Regions from separate parts of the Filimonas effusa genome, predicted to be linked through region 3. Evidence: riboswitches for the same ligand, from Rfam matches in the RefSeq annotation. Region 3 holds a riboswitch; each other region holds the start of a gene.
The links. A riboswitch is a leader RNA that binds a small molecule or an ion and turns the genes downstream of it on or off. The one in region 3 is predicted to bind thiamine pyrophosphate.
Positions count from the first base shown of each region.

Region 1: linked by a shared signal. The riboswitch ahead of pnuC (nicotinamide riboside transporter PnuC) and the one ahead of ESB13_RS00540 (TonB-dependent receptor) in region 3 are both predicted to bind thiamine pyrophosphate.
Region 2: linked by a shared signal. The riboswitch ahead of thiS (sulfur carrier protein ThiS) and the one ahead of ESB13_RS00540 (TonB-dependent receptor) in region 3 are both predicted to bind thiamine pyrophosphate.

Region 1 covers NZ_SDHZ01000002.1:1,473,720-1,479,015, reverse strand. The annotation lists gene ESB13_RS17175 (glycoside hydrolase family 2 TIM barrel-domain containing protein) at 1-127, shown strand, start outside; gene ESB13_RS17170 (sensor histidine kinase) at 310-1,413, shown strand; gene ESB13_RS17165 (response regulator) at 1,410-1,814, shown strand; gene pnuC (nicotinamide riboside transporter PnuC) at 1,783-2,409, opposite strand; TPP riboswitch at 2,397-2,498, opposite strand; gene ESB13_RS17155 (YccF domain-containing protein) at 2,556-2,924, shown strand; gene ESB13_RS17150 (DEAD/DEAH box helicase) at 2,986-5,296, shown strand, end outside.
Region 2 covers NZ_SDHZ01000005.1:48,556-53,851, reverse strand. The annotation lists gene ESB13_RS21640 (DUF5686 and carboxypeptidase regulatory-like domain-containing protein) at 1-1,909, shown strand, start outside; TPP riboswitch at 1,951-2,043, shown strand; gene thiS (sulfur carrier protein ThiS) at 2,106-2,309, shown strand; gene thiC (phosphomethylpyrimidine synthase ThiC) at 2,313-4,160, shown strand; gene ESB13_RS21625 (thiamine phosphate synthase) at 4,160-4,786, shown strand; gene ESB13_RS21620 (thiamine phosphate synthase) at 4,797-5,296, shown strand, end outside.
Region 3 covers NZ_SDHZ01000001.1:129,948-135,243, reverse strand. The annotation lists gene der (ribosome biogenesis GTPase Der) at 1-116, opposite strand, end outside; gene era (GTPase Era) at 145-1,017, opposite strand; tRNA gene ESB13_RS00550 (tRNA-Met) at 1,467-1,538, opposite strand; gene ESB13_RS00545 (head GIN domain-containing protein) at 1,612-2,331, opposite strand; TPP riboswitch at 2,432-2,534, shown strand; gene ESB13_RS00540 (TonB-dependent receptor) at 2,601-4,988, shown strand; gene ESB13_RS00535 (rhodanese-like domain-containing protein) at 5,205-5,296, opposite strand, start outside.

The DNA.
Region 1 (5,296 bases), on a different contig from region 3:
TTATTGTAATACACTAAACGGGCTTTGTCTTGCCGTGATACAATCAAATGATAGAGCCGGTGTTGTAACGCTTACAGCAGAAGCCGCCGATTTGTCTTCTGGTTTTGTTAAAATTACCGCTCGGTAAAACAGCAGAAATAATCGGTTATACCGCTTAAAAACGCAGTTTTCCTCCCTTCTTTATCTCCTGTCATCAGTATTATAGGCCGCTTAAGTGTTTTTTAAAAAACCAGGTCGGCCTTTTAATGTGTTTATAAGTACCCTTGGTTCCAATATTGAATACCTTAACATCATTAAATGGGCGTAGTGATGAAAAGTAGTATTTATATAGACGAATTAAAAACGAGCGAGGAGCGTTTCCTACGCGCCTTTGAACACTCGGCTATAGGCATGGCCCTGGTTTCAACCGAAGGCCAGCTGATGAAGGTAAACAGAAACTTATGCGAAATGACAGGCTACACAGAAGTAGAACTACACCAGAAAACTTTCCAGGAATTAACACATCCCGATGATCTTGCTAAAGATCTGGACTGCGCGCACCAGCTCCTGCGTGGAGAGATCAACGACTACCAGATCGAAAAAAGATACTTTCATAAAAATGGAAATATCATTTGGGTGCTCTTGAGCGTATCCCTTGTAAGAGATAGGCTTGGCCGCCCCGTTCACTTCGTGTCACATATCGAAGACATTACCAGTCGCAAAGAAACAGAACTGCAACTGCGGTATACCAATGAACTGGCACGTGAGCAAAATAACAGGCTCGTTAATTTCGCCCATATCGTTTCCCATAATCTCAGAGCACACTCCGGCAATTTCGAGATGCTGCTCTATATGATAGATCAGGCCGAAAGCGAAGATGAAAAGAATGAGCTCATGCAACATCTTAAAAAAGTATCTTCGCTGCTGAGCGAAACAATTGTTCACCTGAACGAGGTTGTTTCTATCCAGTCTTCTATAGGGCAGCAGAAAATTAAATTAAACCTGCTGGAATATATCAATAATACCGCCGGCATCCTGGCTGCTGAAATCACATTGCACCAGGTGACCATCAACGTGAATGTTCCGGACAACGTTGAAATAGATTATAACCCCGCTTACCTCGAAAGCATTTTGCTTAACCTTGTGTCTAATACTATTAAGTACCGTCACCCCGATCGCCAGCTCATAGTCAATATCAGCTTCGAAGAGATAGACGGTAAAAAGATCCTGTGTGTTTCCGATAACGGAAAAGGCCTTAACCTCGAACGTTACGGTAAAAAACTCTTTGGCATGTACAATACCTTTCATGGAAACAGAGACGCAAAAGGCATCGGCCTCTTTATCGTCAAAAACCAGGTGGAGTCTATGGGAGGAAAAATTGAAGTGTCCAGCGAAGTGAATAATGGTGCTACGTTTAAAATATATATTACATGAGTAAAGCTGAAGTAGCGTGTATTATTGATGATGACCAGGTATATGTGTTCGCCGTAAAAAAAATGATTATGGGTAACGACTTCTGTCGGCAAGTGATCACTTTCAAAAACGGCGAAGAGGCATTACAATTCTTACACGAGAAAATGAAAGACCCCCATGGCCTGCCTGAAATCATTATGGTCGATATTAATATGCCCGTAATGGACGGCTGGGAATTCCTCGACGAATTCATCAAACTGATGCCTTCCCTTCCCCGTAAAGTAACGATCTACATGATCAGCTCTTCCATCAGCCAGGTCGATATCGATCGCGCTAAACAATACTCGGAAGTCCAGGATTATATCGTTAAACCACTGTTGATGGATAGCCTTAGGAAAATTCTCGATTGCGTACAGTTTTAACAGCCTTCTTTCGCCAGTCAAAATAACCCAATACAGCAATTATAAACAGGAAAATAGTAAGACAGGCCATCATGGGCAATGCCTTGTAAAACAACAAAGGCACCGCAAATAAATTCGACAGGTTCAGTAGCAGCCAGTTCTCCACCTTACGTCTGGCCAGTAACCACATGCCTGCCCAGGCAGTAGAACTTACCCATGCATCCCAGGTTGGATAATGCGCATCGGTATAATGGCTTAATGTGCCATACAACACCGCCCATCCTAAGCCGGCAATCAACACAACCACCGCCCACTCCTTTCCTTGGGTATGCGTAATAGGTAGTGCCGGTTCATTGCGGCGCCTCGCCCAGTGTATCCAGCCATAAACACTCATGATTAAATAATAGGCGTTGAGCAATGCCTCTGCATACAACTTTGAGTCGAACATGATATAAGCGATCAGCACCGTGCTTATAATCCCTGCAGGATACAACAGGATGTGATTCCTCCGGGCAAGTAATACCTCCGTTACTCCAAAAATTACAGCAACCCATTCCACAGCACTCGTTTGCTGCGCCTGCTCCGCAAAGAGCGATAACCAGTATTGAATATCCATAGCACTTCCTCCGCAGGAATTACCCTGTTCAGGTTCAACGGGTTTTTCTCAGCCATAGCCTTTCAGCTAAAGCACCCCGGGTTAATAATGATAAACTGCAAAGTAAAGCGTATTCTCTGTATCTTTTACCTGTTAACACCATTTGTATGAATTTAATAGGCAATCTTATCTGGCTCATCTTCGGCGGATTCTTCGCCGCACTCGGCTATCTCATAGGCGGGATCCTCCTTTGCTTTACCATCATAGGCATCCCTTTCGGCCTGCAATGCTTTAAACTGGCCGCCGCTGTATTAATGCCCTTCGGTACAAGGGTTGTAAACCGCGAAACCCAAAACGGCTGCCTCACTTCCGTATGTAATATCATCTGGCTGCTTTGCGGAGGTTGGTATACAGCTCTTACACACCTTTTCTTTGGACTGCTCCTCTATATTACCATCATAGGTATCCCTTTTGGAAAACAACACTTTAAACTCCTCGAAGTCTCCATGATGCCTTTCGGAAAAGATATTGTGTGAAATAAAATTTTCAGTCTTACACCGTAAGAATTTAATTTGCCGCCGTTTAACGGTGACTTTAATGGATAGAACTGAAGAAATTGGTTTCCTTTTTAACCTTACTACCAACAAGCATATAGGGTTTACATTGGAACCAATCCTGATTCAACAGGAAAAAAACAGGAAACGCTTTAGCAAGCTGCTTATCGATGATCAGGAACATTGGCCCTGGCTCAAACCCCTGGCCGATAATCTCTTCGACCTGCTGGTAGGCTTTTCCGATGGCCGCCTCTTCGAATACATGATCGGTACCGGTAGCAGCTACCTGAAAAACCACGCACAGCCCTGGCTCATGCTGAACGAAAAAGACATCCCACGCCTGCGCGCGCACTACCTGTCTCTTCTTCACCAGATCTGGCCTTTTATCACCAACGCACAGTATCCCCTCTATGTACTGCGCGAGGGCAACTTCTCCGACAACAACGTGCGGCCGCTGCGTATCAGCTCTCTCCCCGTTCATCTGCAGTTTAACGCCATTAAAGACGACAACTTCATCACCATCACGATGAATGCCCACACCATGGCAGAACAAACCCCGGCAAGGGTACACCTGTTCAAATCGCTTTTCTTCTTCATGGACGATGTGCTGCATCTCCCTGCTAAACCCGATGACGTCTCCGTTCTCGATATGTTCAAAAAAGGGGAACTGCGCTTTCCCGCACGCGATAAGAACGATGTGGTGAATAGCTTCCTGGTTCCCCTGCAACAGCAATATCCGCTGCAATGCTCCGAAGGTCTCCAATTCGAAGTTACCAGCCCCGAACCGCAAACCAGGGTCATGCTTAGCGAATTCAGCAGCCAGTACCTCATGGTCCAGCCGCAGTTTATGTACGACGATGTACTGGTCGACTACGATGAGGATAAGGAGTATTTCCACGATGCCAATAACCTGCTCACCGTTATCAGGCGCAATAAACCGCTTGAAAAGGAAGCCTACGAACAACTACGCAGCCTCCATCCTAAATTCAAAAACCAGCGCAACAACCGATACTACTACATGCCCTTCGATGAGGTCATGAAAGATAAATGGTTCCTCAAAATGAACCAGCAACTGCAGGATGCCGGCTTCGCCGTTTATGGCCTGCAACAACTCCAGCGCTTTAAATATAATACGGGTAAACCCCGTGTTGAAATTGAAGCCCGCGCCAATATCGATTGGTTCGATCTTAAAGTAAAAGTCTTCTGGGGCGACCAGGAAGTGCCGCTCAAAGACATCCGTAAAGCCATCCTGCACAACCAGGACGCTATTGTGCTCAAAGACGGTACCCTCGGTATGATCCCGCAGGAATGGTTTACCCAGTACGGAATGCTCTTTAAAGTAGGAAATGAAAACAAAGGCAGGTTACAGGTAAGTAAACTGCACTACTCTGTACTCGACGACCTCCAGGCCGAAATAACTGATAAGAAACTGCAACAGGAAATAGCCGATAAGAAACATCGCCTGCTGCATTATAACGAAGTCATTACCAAACAACCCTCCGCCGAAATGAACGCCAGCCTGCGTCCCTACCAGATGGAAGGATTTCGCTGGATGCAATGCCTCGACGAACTGGGGTGGGGTGGCTGCCTGGCAGATGACATGGGCCTCGGTAAAACGCTTCAAACTATTACTTTCATCCAGCACCTGAAAGAAAAATATTCCGGCAGTACGCAACTGGTGGTTTGCCCCACTTCCCTCATCTTCAACTGGGAGGCGGAGATCCAGAAGTTCTGCCCCTCGCTTACTTACCTGCTGCATTATGGCCAGCAACGCGATTTCACCGATGAACAATTTCAGGCAGCCGACGTAGTCCTTACCAGCTACGGCGTCGTTAGAAACGATCTCGAACACCTGAGAGCTTTCGCCTGGAACTATGTTATCCTCGACGAAAGCCAGACTATTAAAAATCCCGACGCCCAGGTAACCAAAGCTGTCTATGAACTGCAGGCTAAAAACAGGCTTATCCTTAGTGGTACCCCTGTTCAGAATAATACATTCGACCTGTTCGCCCAGTTTCACTTTGTGAACCCCGGCCTGCTTGGAGGTAAAGAGTTCTTCAAAAGGGAATTCGCACACCCCATCGATAAAAACGGAGACAAGGATAAAGCTGCCCGCTTACGGAAACTGATCTATCCGTTCATCCTGCGCCGTACAAAAGAGCAGGTGGCTACCGATCTGCCCGATAAAACGGAAATGATCCTCTGGTGTACAATGAACGCCGACCAGCGCGCCATGTACGATGAACATAAGAACTATTACCGCGATGCACTGTTGAAAAGGATCGATGAAGAAGGTATATCAAAAGCAGGCTTCTACGTCATGGAAGGACTCCTTAAACTGCGCCAGATCTGCG
Region 2 (5,296 bases), on a different contig from region 3:
CAACGGTTATGGTTTTAATTTTCCTTCAGTGATCAACTTTTACGAGAACAATGTGAATGTGATGTCTACAGGTTCAATGTCCCGCGGATTTGTATCTCCTGTTGCCGACGATGCATTACACTATTACAAGTACAAATACAGCGGTTCTTTTTATGAAGATGGCAAGGAGATAAGCAGGATTAAAGTTATGCCTAAACGGAAATATGAACCTTTATTTTCGGGCATCATCAATATTACAGAAGGTGATTGGCGCATTCATAGCCTGGAGCTGTTACTTACCAAAGAATCGCAGCTTACCTTGATAGACTCTATGCTGATCAAGCAAATTCAGATGCCGCTATCGTCTGACATATGGCAGGTGAAAGATCAGGTAATTAGCTTTTCGCTTAATATTCTCGGCGTTGAAATGGCGGGAAGTGCTTTAAATGTTTTTAGTAAATATGATACACTGCCTCAATTTGGAGAGAAATATTTTAACAGGGTGGTTATAAGCTATGATACCGGTGTAAACAAGAAGCCCAAACATTATTGGGATAGCATGCGGCCTGTTCAACTGGAACCTGAAGAGCTCAAAGACTATGCTTTTAAAGATAGCATACATGAATTACATTCCGACCCTGCCTGGGTAAAAGCAAACAAGGACTCCATCCGAAAGGCTGAGGCCAGCTTAAACTTCTCTAATGTGTTTGTAAACGGAATTGAAGTATCCGATTATCATCCGGAGCATCCGTGGAGTTTTAGCTGGGAGCCGTTGGGTTCAATGGTAGAATATAATGCTGTAGAGGGCTATGCTGTAAAAATGAAGGCGAAGTTTCAGCAGAAATGGGGAAGAACACGCCGCCAGTTAAGCTTTATTCCTAACCTGCGTTATGGGACCAGTAACACACATTTTTATGCAGCTGGTAGTTTTGTGTTCTCAGGAATAGCCCGGAATGAAGAAGGCGAGTGGGTAGAAAAGCGTAGTAGCTGGCAATTAAGCGGGGGGAAAAGAGTTACACAGTTTAATCGTAATGAACCAATTACTCCTTTCTTTAACTCAGTTTATACCCTGCTGGAACACCGTGCTTATATGAAGATTTATGAAAACTATTTCGGTGAGCTCCGTTATAGTAAGCGATGGGATAATAGCATGCGTTTCAATGTGGCTGTATTGTATGAAGACCGTCTTCCTTTGGAGAATACATCCAACTATTCTTTCTTTAAAAAGAACCGTGAATTTACCCCCAACTATCCTTACGAACAGTTGAGCAGCCAGTTTTCGCGGCATCAGGCAGTGAGCTTTGATATAGAATGGCAATACCAGCCAGGACAGTATTATATACAAATGCCGGACAGGAAAATAGCATTTGGATCTGACTGGCCTGTTTTTGAAGTTGCTTATACAAAGGGTGTGAAAGATATAGCGGGTAGTGATGTAGACTTCGATAAGTGGCGCGTTTCAATATGGGACAATATCGACTTGAAATTAAAAGGTGAGTTGAGTTATGGAGTGAATGCAGGTGGCTTCCTTAACAGCAAGCGGGTGCCCATACAGGACTACCAGCATTTCAATGGCAACCAGTTGATCTTCGCAGGCCGTTACCTCAACAGCTTTCAGTTGGCGCCTTATTATGCCAACAGCACCACGGCATCGCTGTATGGCGCCGGCCATGTGGAATATCATTTAAAAGGAATGCTTACTAATAAAATTCCGTTGTTTAAACGGTTGAACTGGTTCCTTGTAATTGGTTCCAATACATTTTACGTAAACAGCAACAACAACTATGTAGAAGCATTTGCCGGCCTTGAAAATATTCTTGGATTTTTCCGGGTTGACTTTATTGCGTCGTATCTCAATGGTAATAAGAGTTCTACGGGTATCAGGATAGGATCGCCCTTGTTCTCCGGACCACGTTTCGGCAGAAACTAATTTTTTCAGGATTTTGATTTTTCAAATAATTGTCTACCTTCACTAAACTTTAGGGGTGCCTGTATGGGCTGAGATGATACCCTTTGAACCTGATGCAGTTAGTACTGCCGAAGGGAAAAAGTAAAGACAACTTCATGCGCTTTATATAACTTTCACGCGCCTGCATGTCATTCCTAAAGTTAAAATTGTTACAGGAATGACAATTATCTTAAACAATAGTCCCAAAGAAATTGCCGAACGGGCAACACTCGAAAGCATTGTAGCTGCTGAGCTTGGCAGTAAACGCAATGGCGTTGCCGTAGCAGTGAACAATACTGTAATCCCTAAAACGCAGCACGACAGCTATATCGTGCAGCCAAACGACACTATTCTCATCATTAAAGCAACACAAGGAGGTTAAGCTATGAGTAAACAGGAAAAAATGCCTTCACAGCAGGCTGTGTCAACCGGTGCTATCTCCGGTTCCCGTAAAATTTATGTAAAGGGTCTGCTGCATCCTATCGAAGTGGCGATGCGGGAAATAATGCTCTCGCCAACCAGGCTTGGCAATGGAACGCTCGAAGCCAACAACCCGGTGACTGTATATGATGCCAGTGGTGCGTATACCGATGATAATGTAAACATCGATATCAGGAAAGGGCTTCCCCGCCTGCGCCAGCAATGGATCCTCGACAGGGGTGATGTTGAGCCGCTGAACGAACTTTCTTCAGAGTATGGCCGGCAACGGCTGGCTGACGAAAGCCTTTCTCCGCTTAGGTTTGAGCATATTGCCACTCCTTTGCGCGCGAAAAAGGGGGCCAATGTTTCACAGCTGCATTATGCGCGTAAAGGCATTGTAACTGCCGAAATGGAATATGTCGCTATCAGGGAAAACCAGCGGATCACGGATCTGAAGCAACAGCTGAATGGCTCCTATGAAGTCTTAACACAACAGCACCCGGGACAGAGCTTTGGCGCTAATACGCCCCAGGGATTTATTACGCCTGAGTTTGTAAGAGATGAAATTGCTGCAGGACGGGCTATCATTCCCAATAATATCAACCACCCGGAATCGGAACCTATGATCATAGGCCGGAATTTCCTGGTGAAGATAAATGCAAACATCGGCAACAGCGCCGTCACTTCCTCTATTGAAGAAGAGGTGGAAAAAGCGGTATGGGCCTGCCGCTGGGGAGCGGATACTATTATGGATCTTTCTACCGGCAAGAATATTCACGAAACCCGTGAATGGATCATACGCAATTCTCCCGTTCCTATTGGCACAGTGCCTATTTACCAGGCGCTTGAAAAAGTGAATGGCAAAGCAGAAAACCTTACCTGGGAGATCTTCCGCGATACGCTTATCGAGCAGGCTGAACAAGGTGTTTCCTATTTTACGATTCATGCAGGTGTCTTGCTCCGGTATATACCGCTAACAGCAAAAAGAGTAACGGGCATTGTTTCCCGTGGTGGCAGCATCATGGCAAAGTGGTGCCTGGCACATCATAAAGAAAATTTCCTTTATACTCATTTCGAAGAGATCTGTGAGATCATGAAAGCCTACGATGTGGCTTTCTCCTTAGGTGATGGCCTTCGCCCGGGCTCCATCGCCGACGCCAACGATGCAGCTCAGTTTGCAGAATTGGAGACCCTTGGTGAATTGACAAAGATTGCATGGAAACATGATGTACAGGTGATGATCGAAGGCCCTGGGCATGTGCCTATGCATCTCATCAGGGAAAACATGGATAAACAGTTGCGTGAATGTCATGAAGCGCCTTTCTATACGCTTGGCCCCCTGACTACTGATATCGCTCCCGGTTACGATCACATAACATCGGCTATAGGTGCTGCTATGATTGGTTGGTTTGGTACTGCCATGCTTTGTTATGTAACGCCTAAAGAACACCTGGGACTTCCGGATAAAAAGGATGTGAAAGATGGCGTGATCACCTATAAGCTGGCAGCACATGCTGCAGATCTGGCGAAAGGCCATCCCGGCGCGCAATACCGTGACAATGCACTAAGCAAAGCCAGATTTGAATTCCGCTGGGAAGATCAGTTCAACTTATCGCTCGATCCCGATACGGCGCGGTCATTCCATGATGAAACCCTACCAGCGGATGGCGCCAAGGTGGCTCATTTCTGTTCTATGTGCGGACCTAAATTCTGCTCTATGCAAATAACGCAGGAGATCAGGGAGTCTGCTGCCTCAGGCTTGTTTGAAAAGGCAGAAGAATTTAAAATGCAGGGCAGTAATATCTATTCCTGATGTTAGCTGTAATCTCCAGTCCGCACCCGGTAAAAAATGAAGCGGGTATAATTAACAGCTTGTTTAAAGCCGGCCTGTTTCATTTTCACCTGCGCAAGCCTGCTGCCTCTTTGACGGAGGTAAAAGAGCTGCTTGCGGCTATTGATCCGGAATATTACCAGCGAATAGCGCTGCATCACCATCATGCGCTGGCATTGGAGACAGGGTTAACGCGCTTGCATTTTACAGAAGATGCAAGATTAAAAACTGATAAGATCTTTTGGCGCGAACTGGTGGCGGCAGGATTCAGGTTATCGACTTCGCTTCATGATGTTGAAGCTGCCAGATCGTTGTCCACTTGCTTTAGTTATGCTTTTCTGGGCCCTGTGTTCGATAGCATTTCAAAAACGGGATACAGGGCCAATGTCAATCTCTGCGGATGCAAACAGGTGACAGAGGCTGTGTCGCCATTAATTGCGATAGGAGGCATTGATAAACACAACTGTACAAAACCGCTGCAAATGGGGTTTAAAGGAGTGGCTGTACTGGGTGCCATATGGGAGGATAATAGTCCCCTTGAAGCATTCCGGGACTTGAAAGATCAATGGCTTTCAGACGCAAAGCCATTGTTCCCGCCAATAGTATAAACAAAATTATATGTTTAGTAAACTTCAATACATATCACAGGGAGATACACCCGCAGGGCAGCTTCGGAATATACAAACAGCGCTCGATGCCGGTTGTTCCTGGATTCAGCTGCGCGCAAAAACATTGGAAGAGCACGAGGTGCGCTCGTTGGCTATACAGGTACGCGACCGCTGCAAAGCTTACAAGGCTACTTTTATTGTTAATGATTTTGTGCTGCAGGCAAAAGAAATTGATGCCGACGGTATTCATGTGGGCTTATCCGATATGCCGGTTCCCGAAGCCAGGCAATTATTGGGAACAGGCAAGATCATTGGTGGTACGGCCAATACCCTGGATGACGTGCGGCAACGCATCGCTGAAGGCTGCGACTATATTGGCCTTGGCCCCTTCCGGTTCACCACTACAAAAGACAAACTAAGTCCTGTGCTGGGTGCTGAAGGATATAAGGACATTATAACTGCCTTGCCGGCATCTTTTCCTCCCGTTTATGCGATTGGGGGTATTGTGCC
Region 3 (5,296 bases):
TCGCGGGTAACACCGCTAACATCATCAACAATAGCCTTGCGCTGTTCCAGCAGGCGATTGAAGAAAGTACTCTTTCCTACATTGGGTCTCCCCACTATTGCAACAGTAAATGACATAACTCAAATAATTAATACGGACTCAAATTTAATAATACCCATATTCTTTCAGCTGCTGATCATTGTCGCGCCATTTGGGGCGAACTTTTATAAACAACTGCAGGAATACCTTTTGCTGAAGAAAAGCTTCAATATCTTCCCTGGCAAGGGTTCCTATTTTTTTAATCATCTTGCCGCCTTCGCCAATGAGAATCGCTTTTTGCGTTTCGCGCTGAACAATGATATCGGCCTGGATCTTTATCAAGGTATCTTTTTCCTTAAACTCGTTCACCATCACGGCTGAATGGTAGGGTATTTCATCACCAAACAGCTGGTATATTTTTTCCCTGATCATCTCTCCCACAAAAAACTTTGTAGGCAGATCAGTCAGGTCGTCTTCGCTATAAAAAGGATCGCCTTCAGGCAGCAGTTCCAGGATAGCGCCCTTCAATGCATCCAGGTTGCTTTCTTTAAGTGCGGATATCGTTACAATTTTTTTGCAATACGACTGCGCACCAAAAAACTTCGCTGCCGCCTCAACAACCGTTGCCTTTACCGTGTCAGTTTTATTCAAAACAACAATACAAGGCACTTTCAGGCGTAAAGAAGCAAAAAGCTGGTGATTTTCCTCCAGGTCATCTTTAATATCAACCAGTAGTATTGCCACATCTGCATCTTCCAGCGCACTCTTTACCGAATGCATCATCCGCTCATGCAGCTTGTATTTAGGCTCTATGATACCGGGGGTATCGGAAAAAATGATCTGGTAGGCGCCAGGCGACGTTAAAAAGCCTTTGATACGGTCGCGGGTAGTTTGTACCTTGGAAGATACAATAGCGAGCTTTTCACCCAGCAGCGCGTTGAGCAGGGTACTTTTGCCCGCATTGGGCTTACCAAATATGTTGACAAAACCAGCTTTCATAAAACAATGTTCATCTAACCTGGAAATGAACAAGGTAGATTGTTATAATATCCCCTCCGTTGCGGGGCCGGCAAAGGTAACTATAATCGGGCAGTAATACATATTTAAACGAAAAACAGCCGCGCTGCCGGGCACAACGGCGTAATACAGCCTAGGCAAAGAATGCATGCCACCCTAAGCAGGCATACACTTTTTTTCGTAGTAGTTCTTCCTCTTTAGGCTAGCGAAACTTTATGCATAATTTTTAGCAGCCCCCCAAGAAATCGACTTGATCCAACTTTATGCGTAATATTTATCAGCCCCCAAGTTTTCAACTTGATCCGTTTAATCCCTCAACTTTTGATATGCCCCATGATCCCTTGATCTGGTGTAATGTGGTTGAAAGCAATAAAAAAGCTTACCCGGAATGGATAAGCTTTTTATTTAAAATCCTTTAAAGATTTCCTCTGTTGCGAAGGGAGGGATCGAACCCCCGACCTTCGGGTTATGAGCCCGACGAGCTACCGCTGCTCTACTTCGCGATGTAATTGGAGTGCAAATATAGAACTTATTAGCACACGAGCAAACCTTTTTTTAAAAACGCCAGTTTATTCTTTAATCTCTTTTTCTAACATTCGACGCGCCACTCGATTCCAGCTTCTTTACAACAGCTTCTCCCTTGTAACTTACATTGCTGGCACCACTGGCCTGCAGCGACAATTCCTTTGTTGCGGTCACCTGCGCATTCGATGCACCAGACGCCTCAACAGAACAGGTAGCAGCACTCAGTTCATAAGCCCTGACAGTACTCGCACCACTTACTTCAACAGAAAACACAGTAAGACTTCCGCTGAGTTCTGCACGTGAAGCGCCACTCACCTCAACTTTTACCGCATTCCCTTTTAACGCCCCTTTAAGAGAACTTGCACCGGTGATCTCTATACGAAGCGCATTTACCGCCACTTCATTCGCCAGCCTTACAGAGGCGGCTCCCCTGAGACGCAGCAACTGCAGGTTCTTGACAGTAATATAAGCCTTCAGTTGTTTATTCCCCCAGTTCCAGCCGTTCCAGGCCCCGCCCTGCGGCACGATATGCAGCACACCATCTCTTACCTCCGTTTTTATCTTCGATACAAACTGACGGTCCTCCGCACTCACAGCTACAGCACATTCTGCCCCCTGTGAAATATAAAGGATCATACCTCCCGATACTTCAATACCGTTAAAAGCACCTACCTCACGAATCTCGGCATTTTCATCATATACCAGGTTCTGAGCCATCAACTGGGACATAGACAGCATGGCAAGGGTTAAAACTGCTATTATCTTTCTCATAGCAACGAATTTATATTGGAACGGGCGAAAAAAAAGAATGTTACAGGTTATTTAAATTTTCTGCCTTTCTTTGCAACACTGCAAGGGTGAGCTACCCGGCAGTAATTCCTCGGGGTGCTATTCCTGGAAACAGGAAGGCTGAGATTAAACCCGTTGAACCTGAACAGGGTAATGCCTGCGAAGGGAAGGCCGTCTCTTTCACACCGTGTGTCCTCTCCTATAGCAATTTCCTGTTCAGCATTATTGTAATTGATTTCAAAAAGAACAGGATGAAGTATTTATCAGGGATGATTCTCGCCTTATTTACAACACTACTGGGTTTCGCACAAACCCCATTGGAAGGCATTATCACAGACAGCAGGAACCAGCCTGTTGAAGGCGTAACCATTACCCTCTCACAAAACGGGCGAAAATGGACCTCCGCAAGCACCAACACCGGCAATTTCAGTTTTTCCGCAGCAGCCGGCAGTTATGAACTTACATTGGAAGCCACCGGTAAAAAAATGATCCGCCAGCACATCGTTCTTCCCGTACCGGGTTTACAGCGTTTCAGGATGGAAGACCAGGCTTTTTTGCTGGAACCCTTGGAAGTACGGTCTATACGGGCCTCAGACCGCGCTCCTTTCACTAAAACGAACATCGGCAAGGAACAGATCGCCAGGGTGAACCTGGGTCAGGATCTCCCCTTTCTGCTCAATCAAACACCATCGGTGATCGTAGCTTCCGATGCAGGTAACGGCATTGGCTATACCTCTATGCGCATACGCGGCTCCGATGTTACCCGTATCAACGTTACGCTAAACGGCATTCCCTACAACGACGCCGAAAGCCAGGGCAGCTTTTTCGTAGACCTGCCCGATCTTGCCTCTTCCGCAAACTCCATCCAGATCCAGCGCGGTGTGGGCACCTCCACCAACGGGGCAGGCGCCTTTGGAGCAACAGTGAACATCACCACAAATGAATTCAACGAAAAAGCCTACGCAGAAAGCAATAACAACTTTGGCTCTTTCAATACCTGGAAAAATACGCTTAAAGCAGGAAGCGGTCTTATCAATGGCCACTTTACAGTAGACGCCAGGTTAAGCCGCCTGAAAAGCGACGGCTATATCGACCGCGCTTCTTCCGATCTCAAAGCGCTCTACCTTTCCAGCGCTTATCTTTCCGACAACACCACTGTCCGCTTCAATATTATCACCGGCACTGAAAAAACATACCAGGCCTGGTATGGCGTCCCCGAAGCTTATCGCGATACCTATAGGACCTATAATGCAGCCGGAACCGAAAAAGAAGGAGAGCCTTATAACAATCAAACCGATAACTACCAGCAGGATCATTACCAGCTTTTCCTGAACCAGAATCTCGGCCGGAGCTGGACACTCAACGTTGCCAGCTTCCTGTCAAGGGGTAAAGGATATTACGAAGAGTATAAAGCCAAACAAGCCCTGCCCAACTACGGCTTACCCGGCTTTAACGTTGGAAACCAAGTACTCGATACGACAGACCTGGTACGAGACCGCTGGCTCGACAACTACTATTACGGGCAAACATTCTCCGTGCAATCACGGAACGCCTCCAATGAATTTACCATCGGTGGCAGCTGGACGATCTACGATGGCGGTCATTATGGAGAGGTGATATGGGCACAGGCCGGCGCTCCCAAGAACCACCGCTACTATGATCTCGACGCAAAAAAAACAGATCTGAACATCTATACGAAATGGCTGCATCAGCTCAACAACAACTGGAGCCTGTTTGCCGACCTGCAATACAAACACGTTGTGTACAATATGTATGGCTTCCAGGACAACCCGTCACTTATTGTAAAACGCAATTTCAATTTCGTGAATCCCAAAGCAGGTATCAGTTACCGTAAGAACAACTGGAATGCTTACCTGAGTTATGCGATGGCCAACAAAGAGCCCAACCGCGACGACTTTGAAGCCGCTCAGCAACAGCAGCCACGGAAAGAAACCCTGCACGACTTTGAGCTGGGCATAGAAGAAAAAACCAGCAAATACAGCTGGTCTGCCACTGGTTATTATATGTTGTACAACAACCAGCTGGTTCAAACAGGCGCCCGTAACGATGTGGGAGCTTATACCCGCATCAACGTTCCCAATAGCTACAGGTTAGGTATAGAACTGCAGGGCAGCGTAAACCTCAACCGCTGGGTGGCTATACAAGGCAATGCAGCCTTTAGCCGGAATAAGATAAAATCATTTACCAACTATCTCACTATTTACAACGACGACTTCGAGCATGTAGGAGAAGAAGGCACAGCCTATTCCAATACAGATATTTCCTTCTCACCATCGATCGTTGCAGGAGGCAGCATTATTCTTACTCCCGTTAAACAACTGGAAATAGGCCTGCCGGCCAAATACGTCAGCAAGCAGTACATGGATAATACCCAGAAAGCGGAACGCAGCCTGAGAGACTATTACGTACAGGATGCGAGGGTTATTTATACGATCAAGAACTTCCTGTTCAACGAATGGAATATTACAGGTTATGTCAACAATGTCTTCAACAGGAAATACGAAGCAACAGGAGCTGCCTACCCCGGCATCGCCGCCGGTTATGGCCCATATGAAGATAATTACTACACCACAATGGCCGGCACCAATTTCATGGTGGCAGTGAATATCAGGCTTTAAATAATATAACCGGCTTCACAAGCTTATACTTGCGCCGGACTTTAAAAAAGAGGTTGGCTCATAAATAAAAATAGCCGCTGAGAATTGCTTAAACGCGAACCCGGCTCCATCAGGAGGTACCCAAATAAAAGAGGCCGTATCGCACTTATGATACGGCCTCTTTTACTGTCCTGTTCGACGGTCTATGCGTAATTGATCTATTAGATAAACGTACGCTTATTCACCAAACTTATCGCGCCAGGCCAGCATCCCCCCAACCAGGTTCACTGTATTCTTAAAACCTGCCTGTTCCATGAGCAATGCAGCTA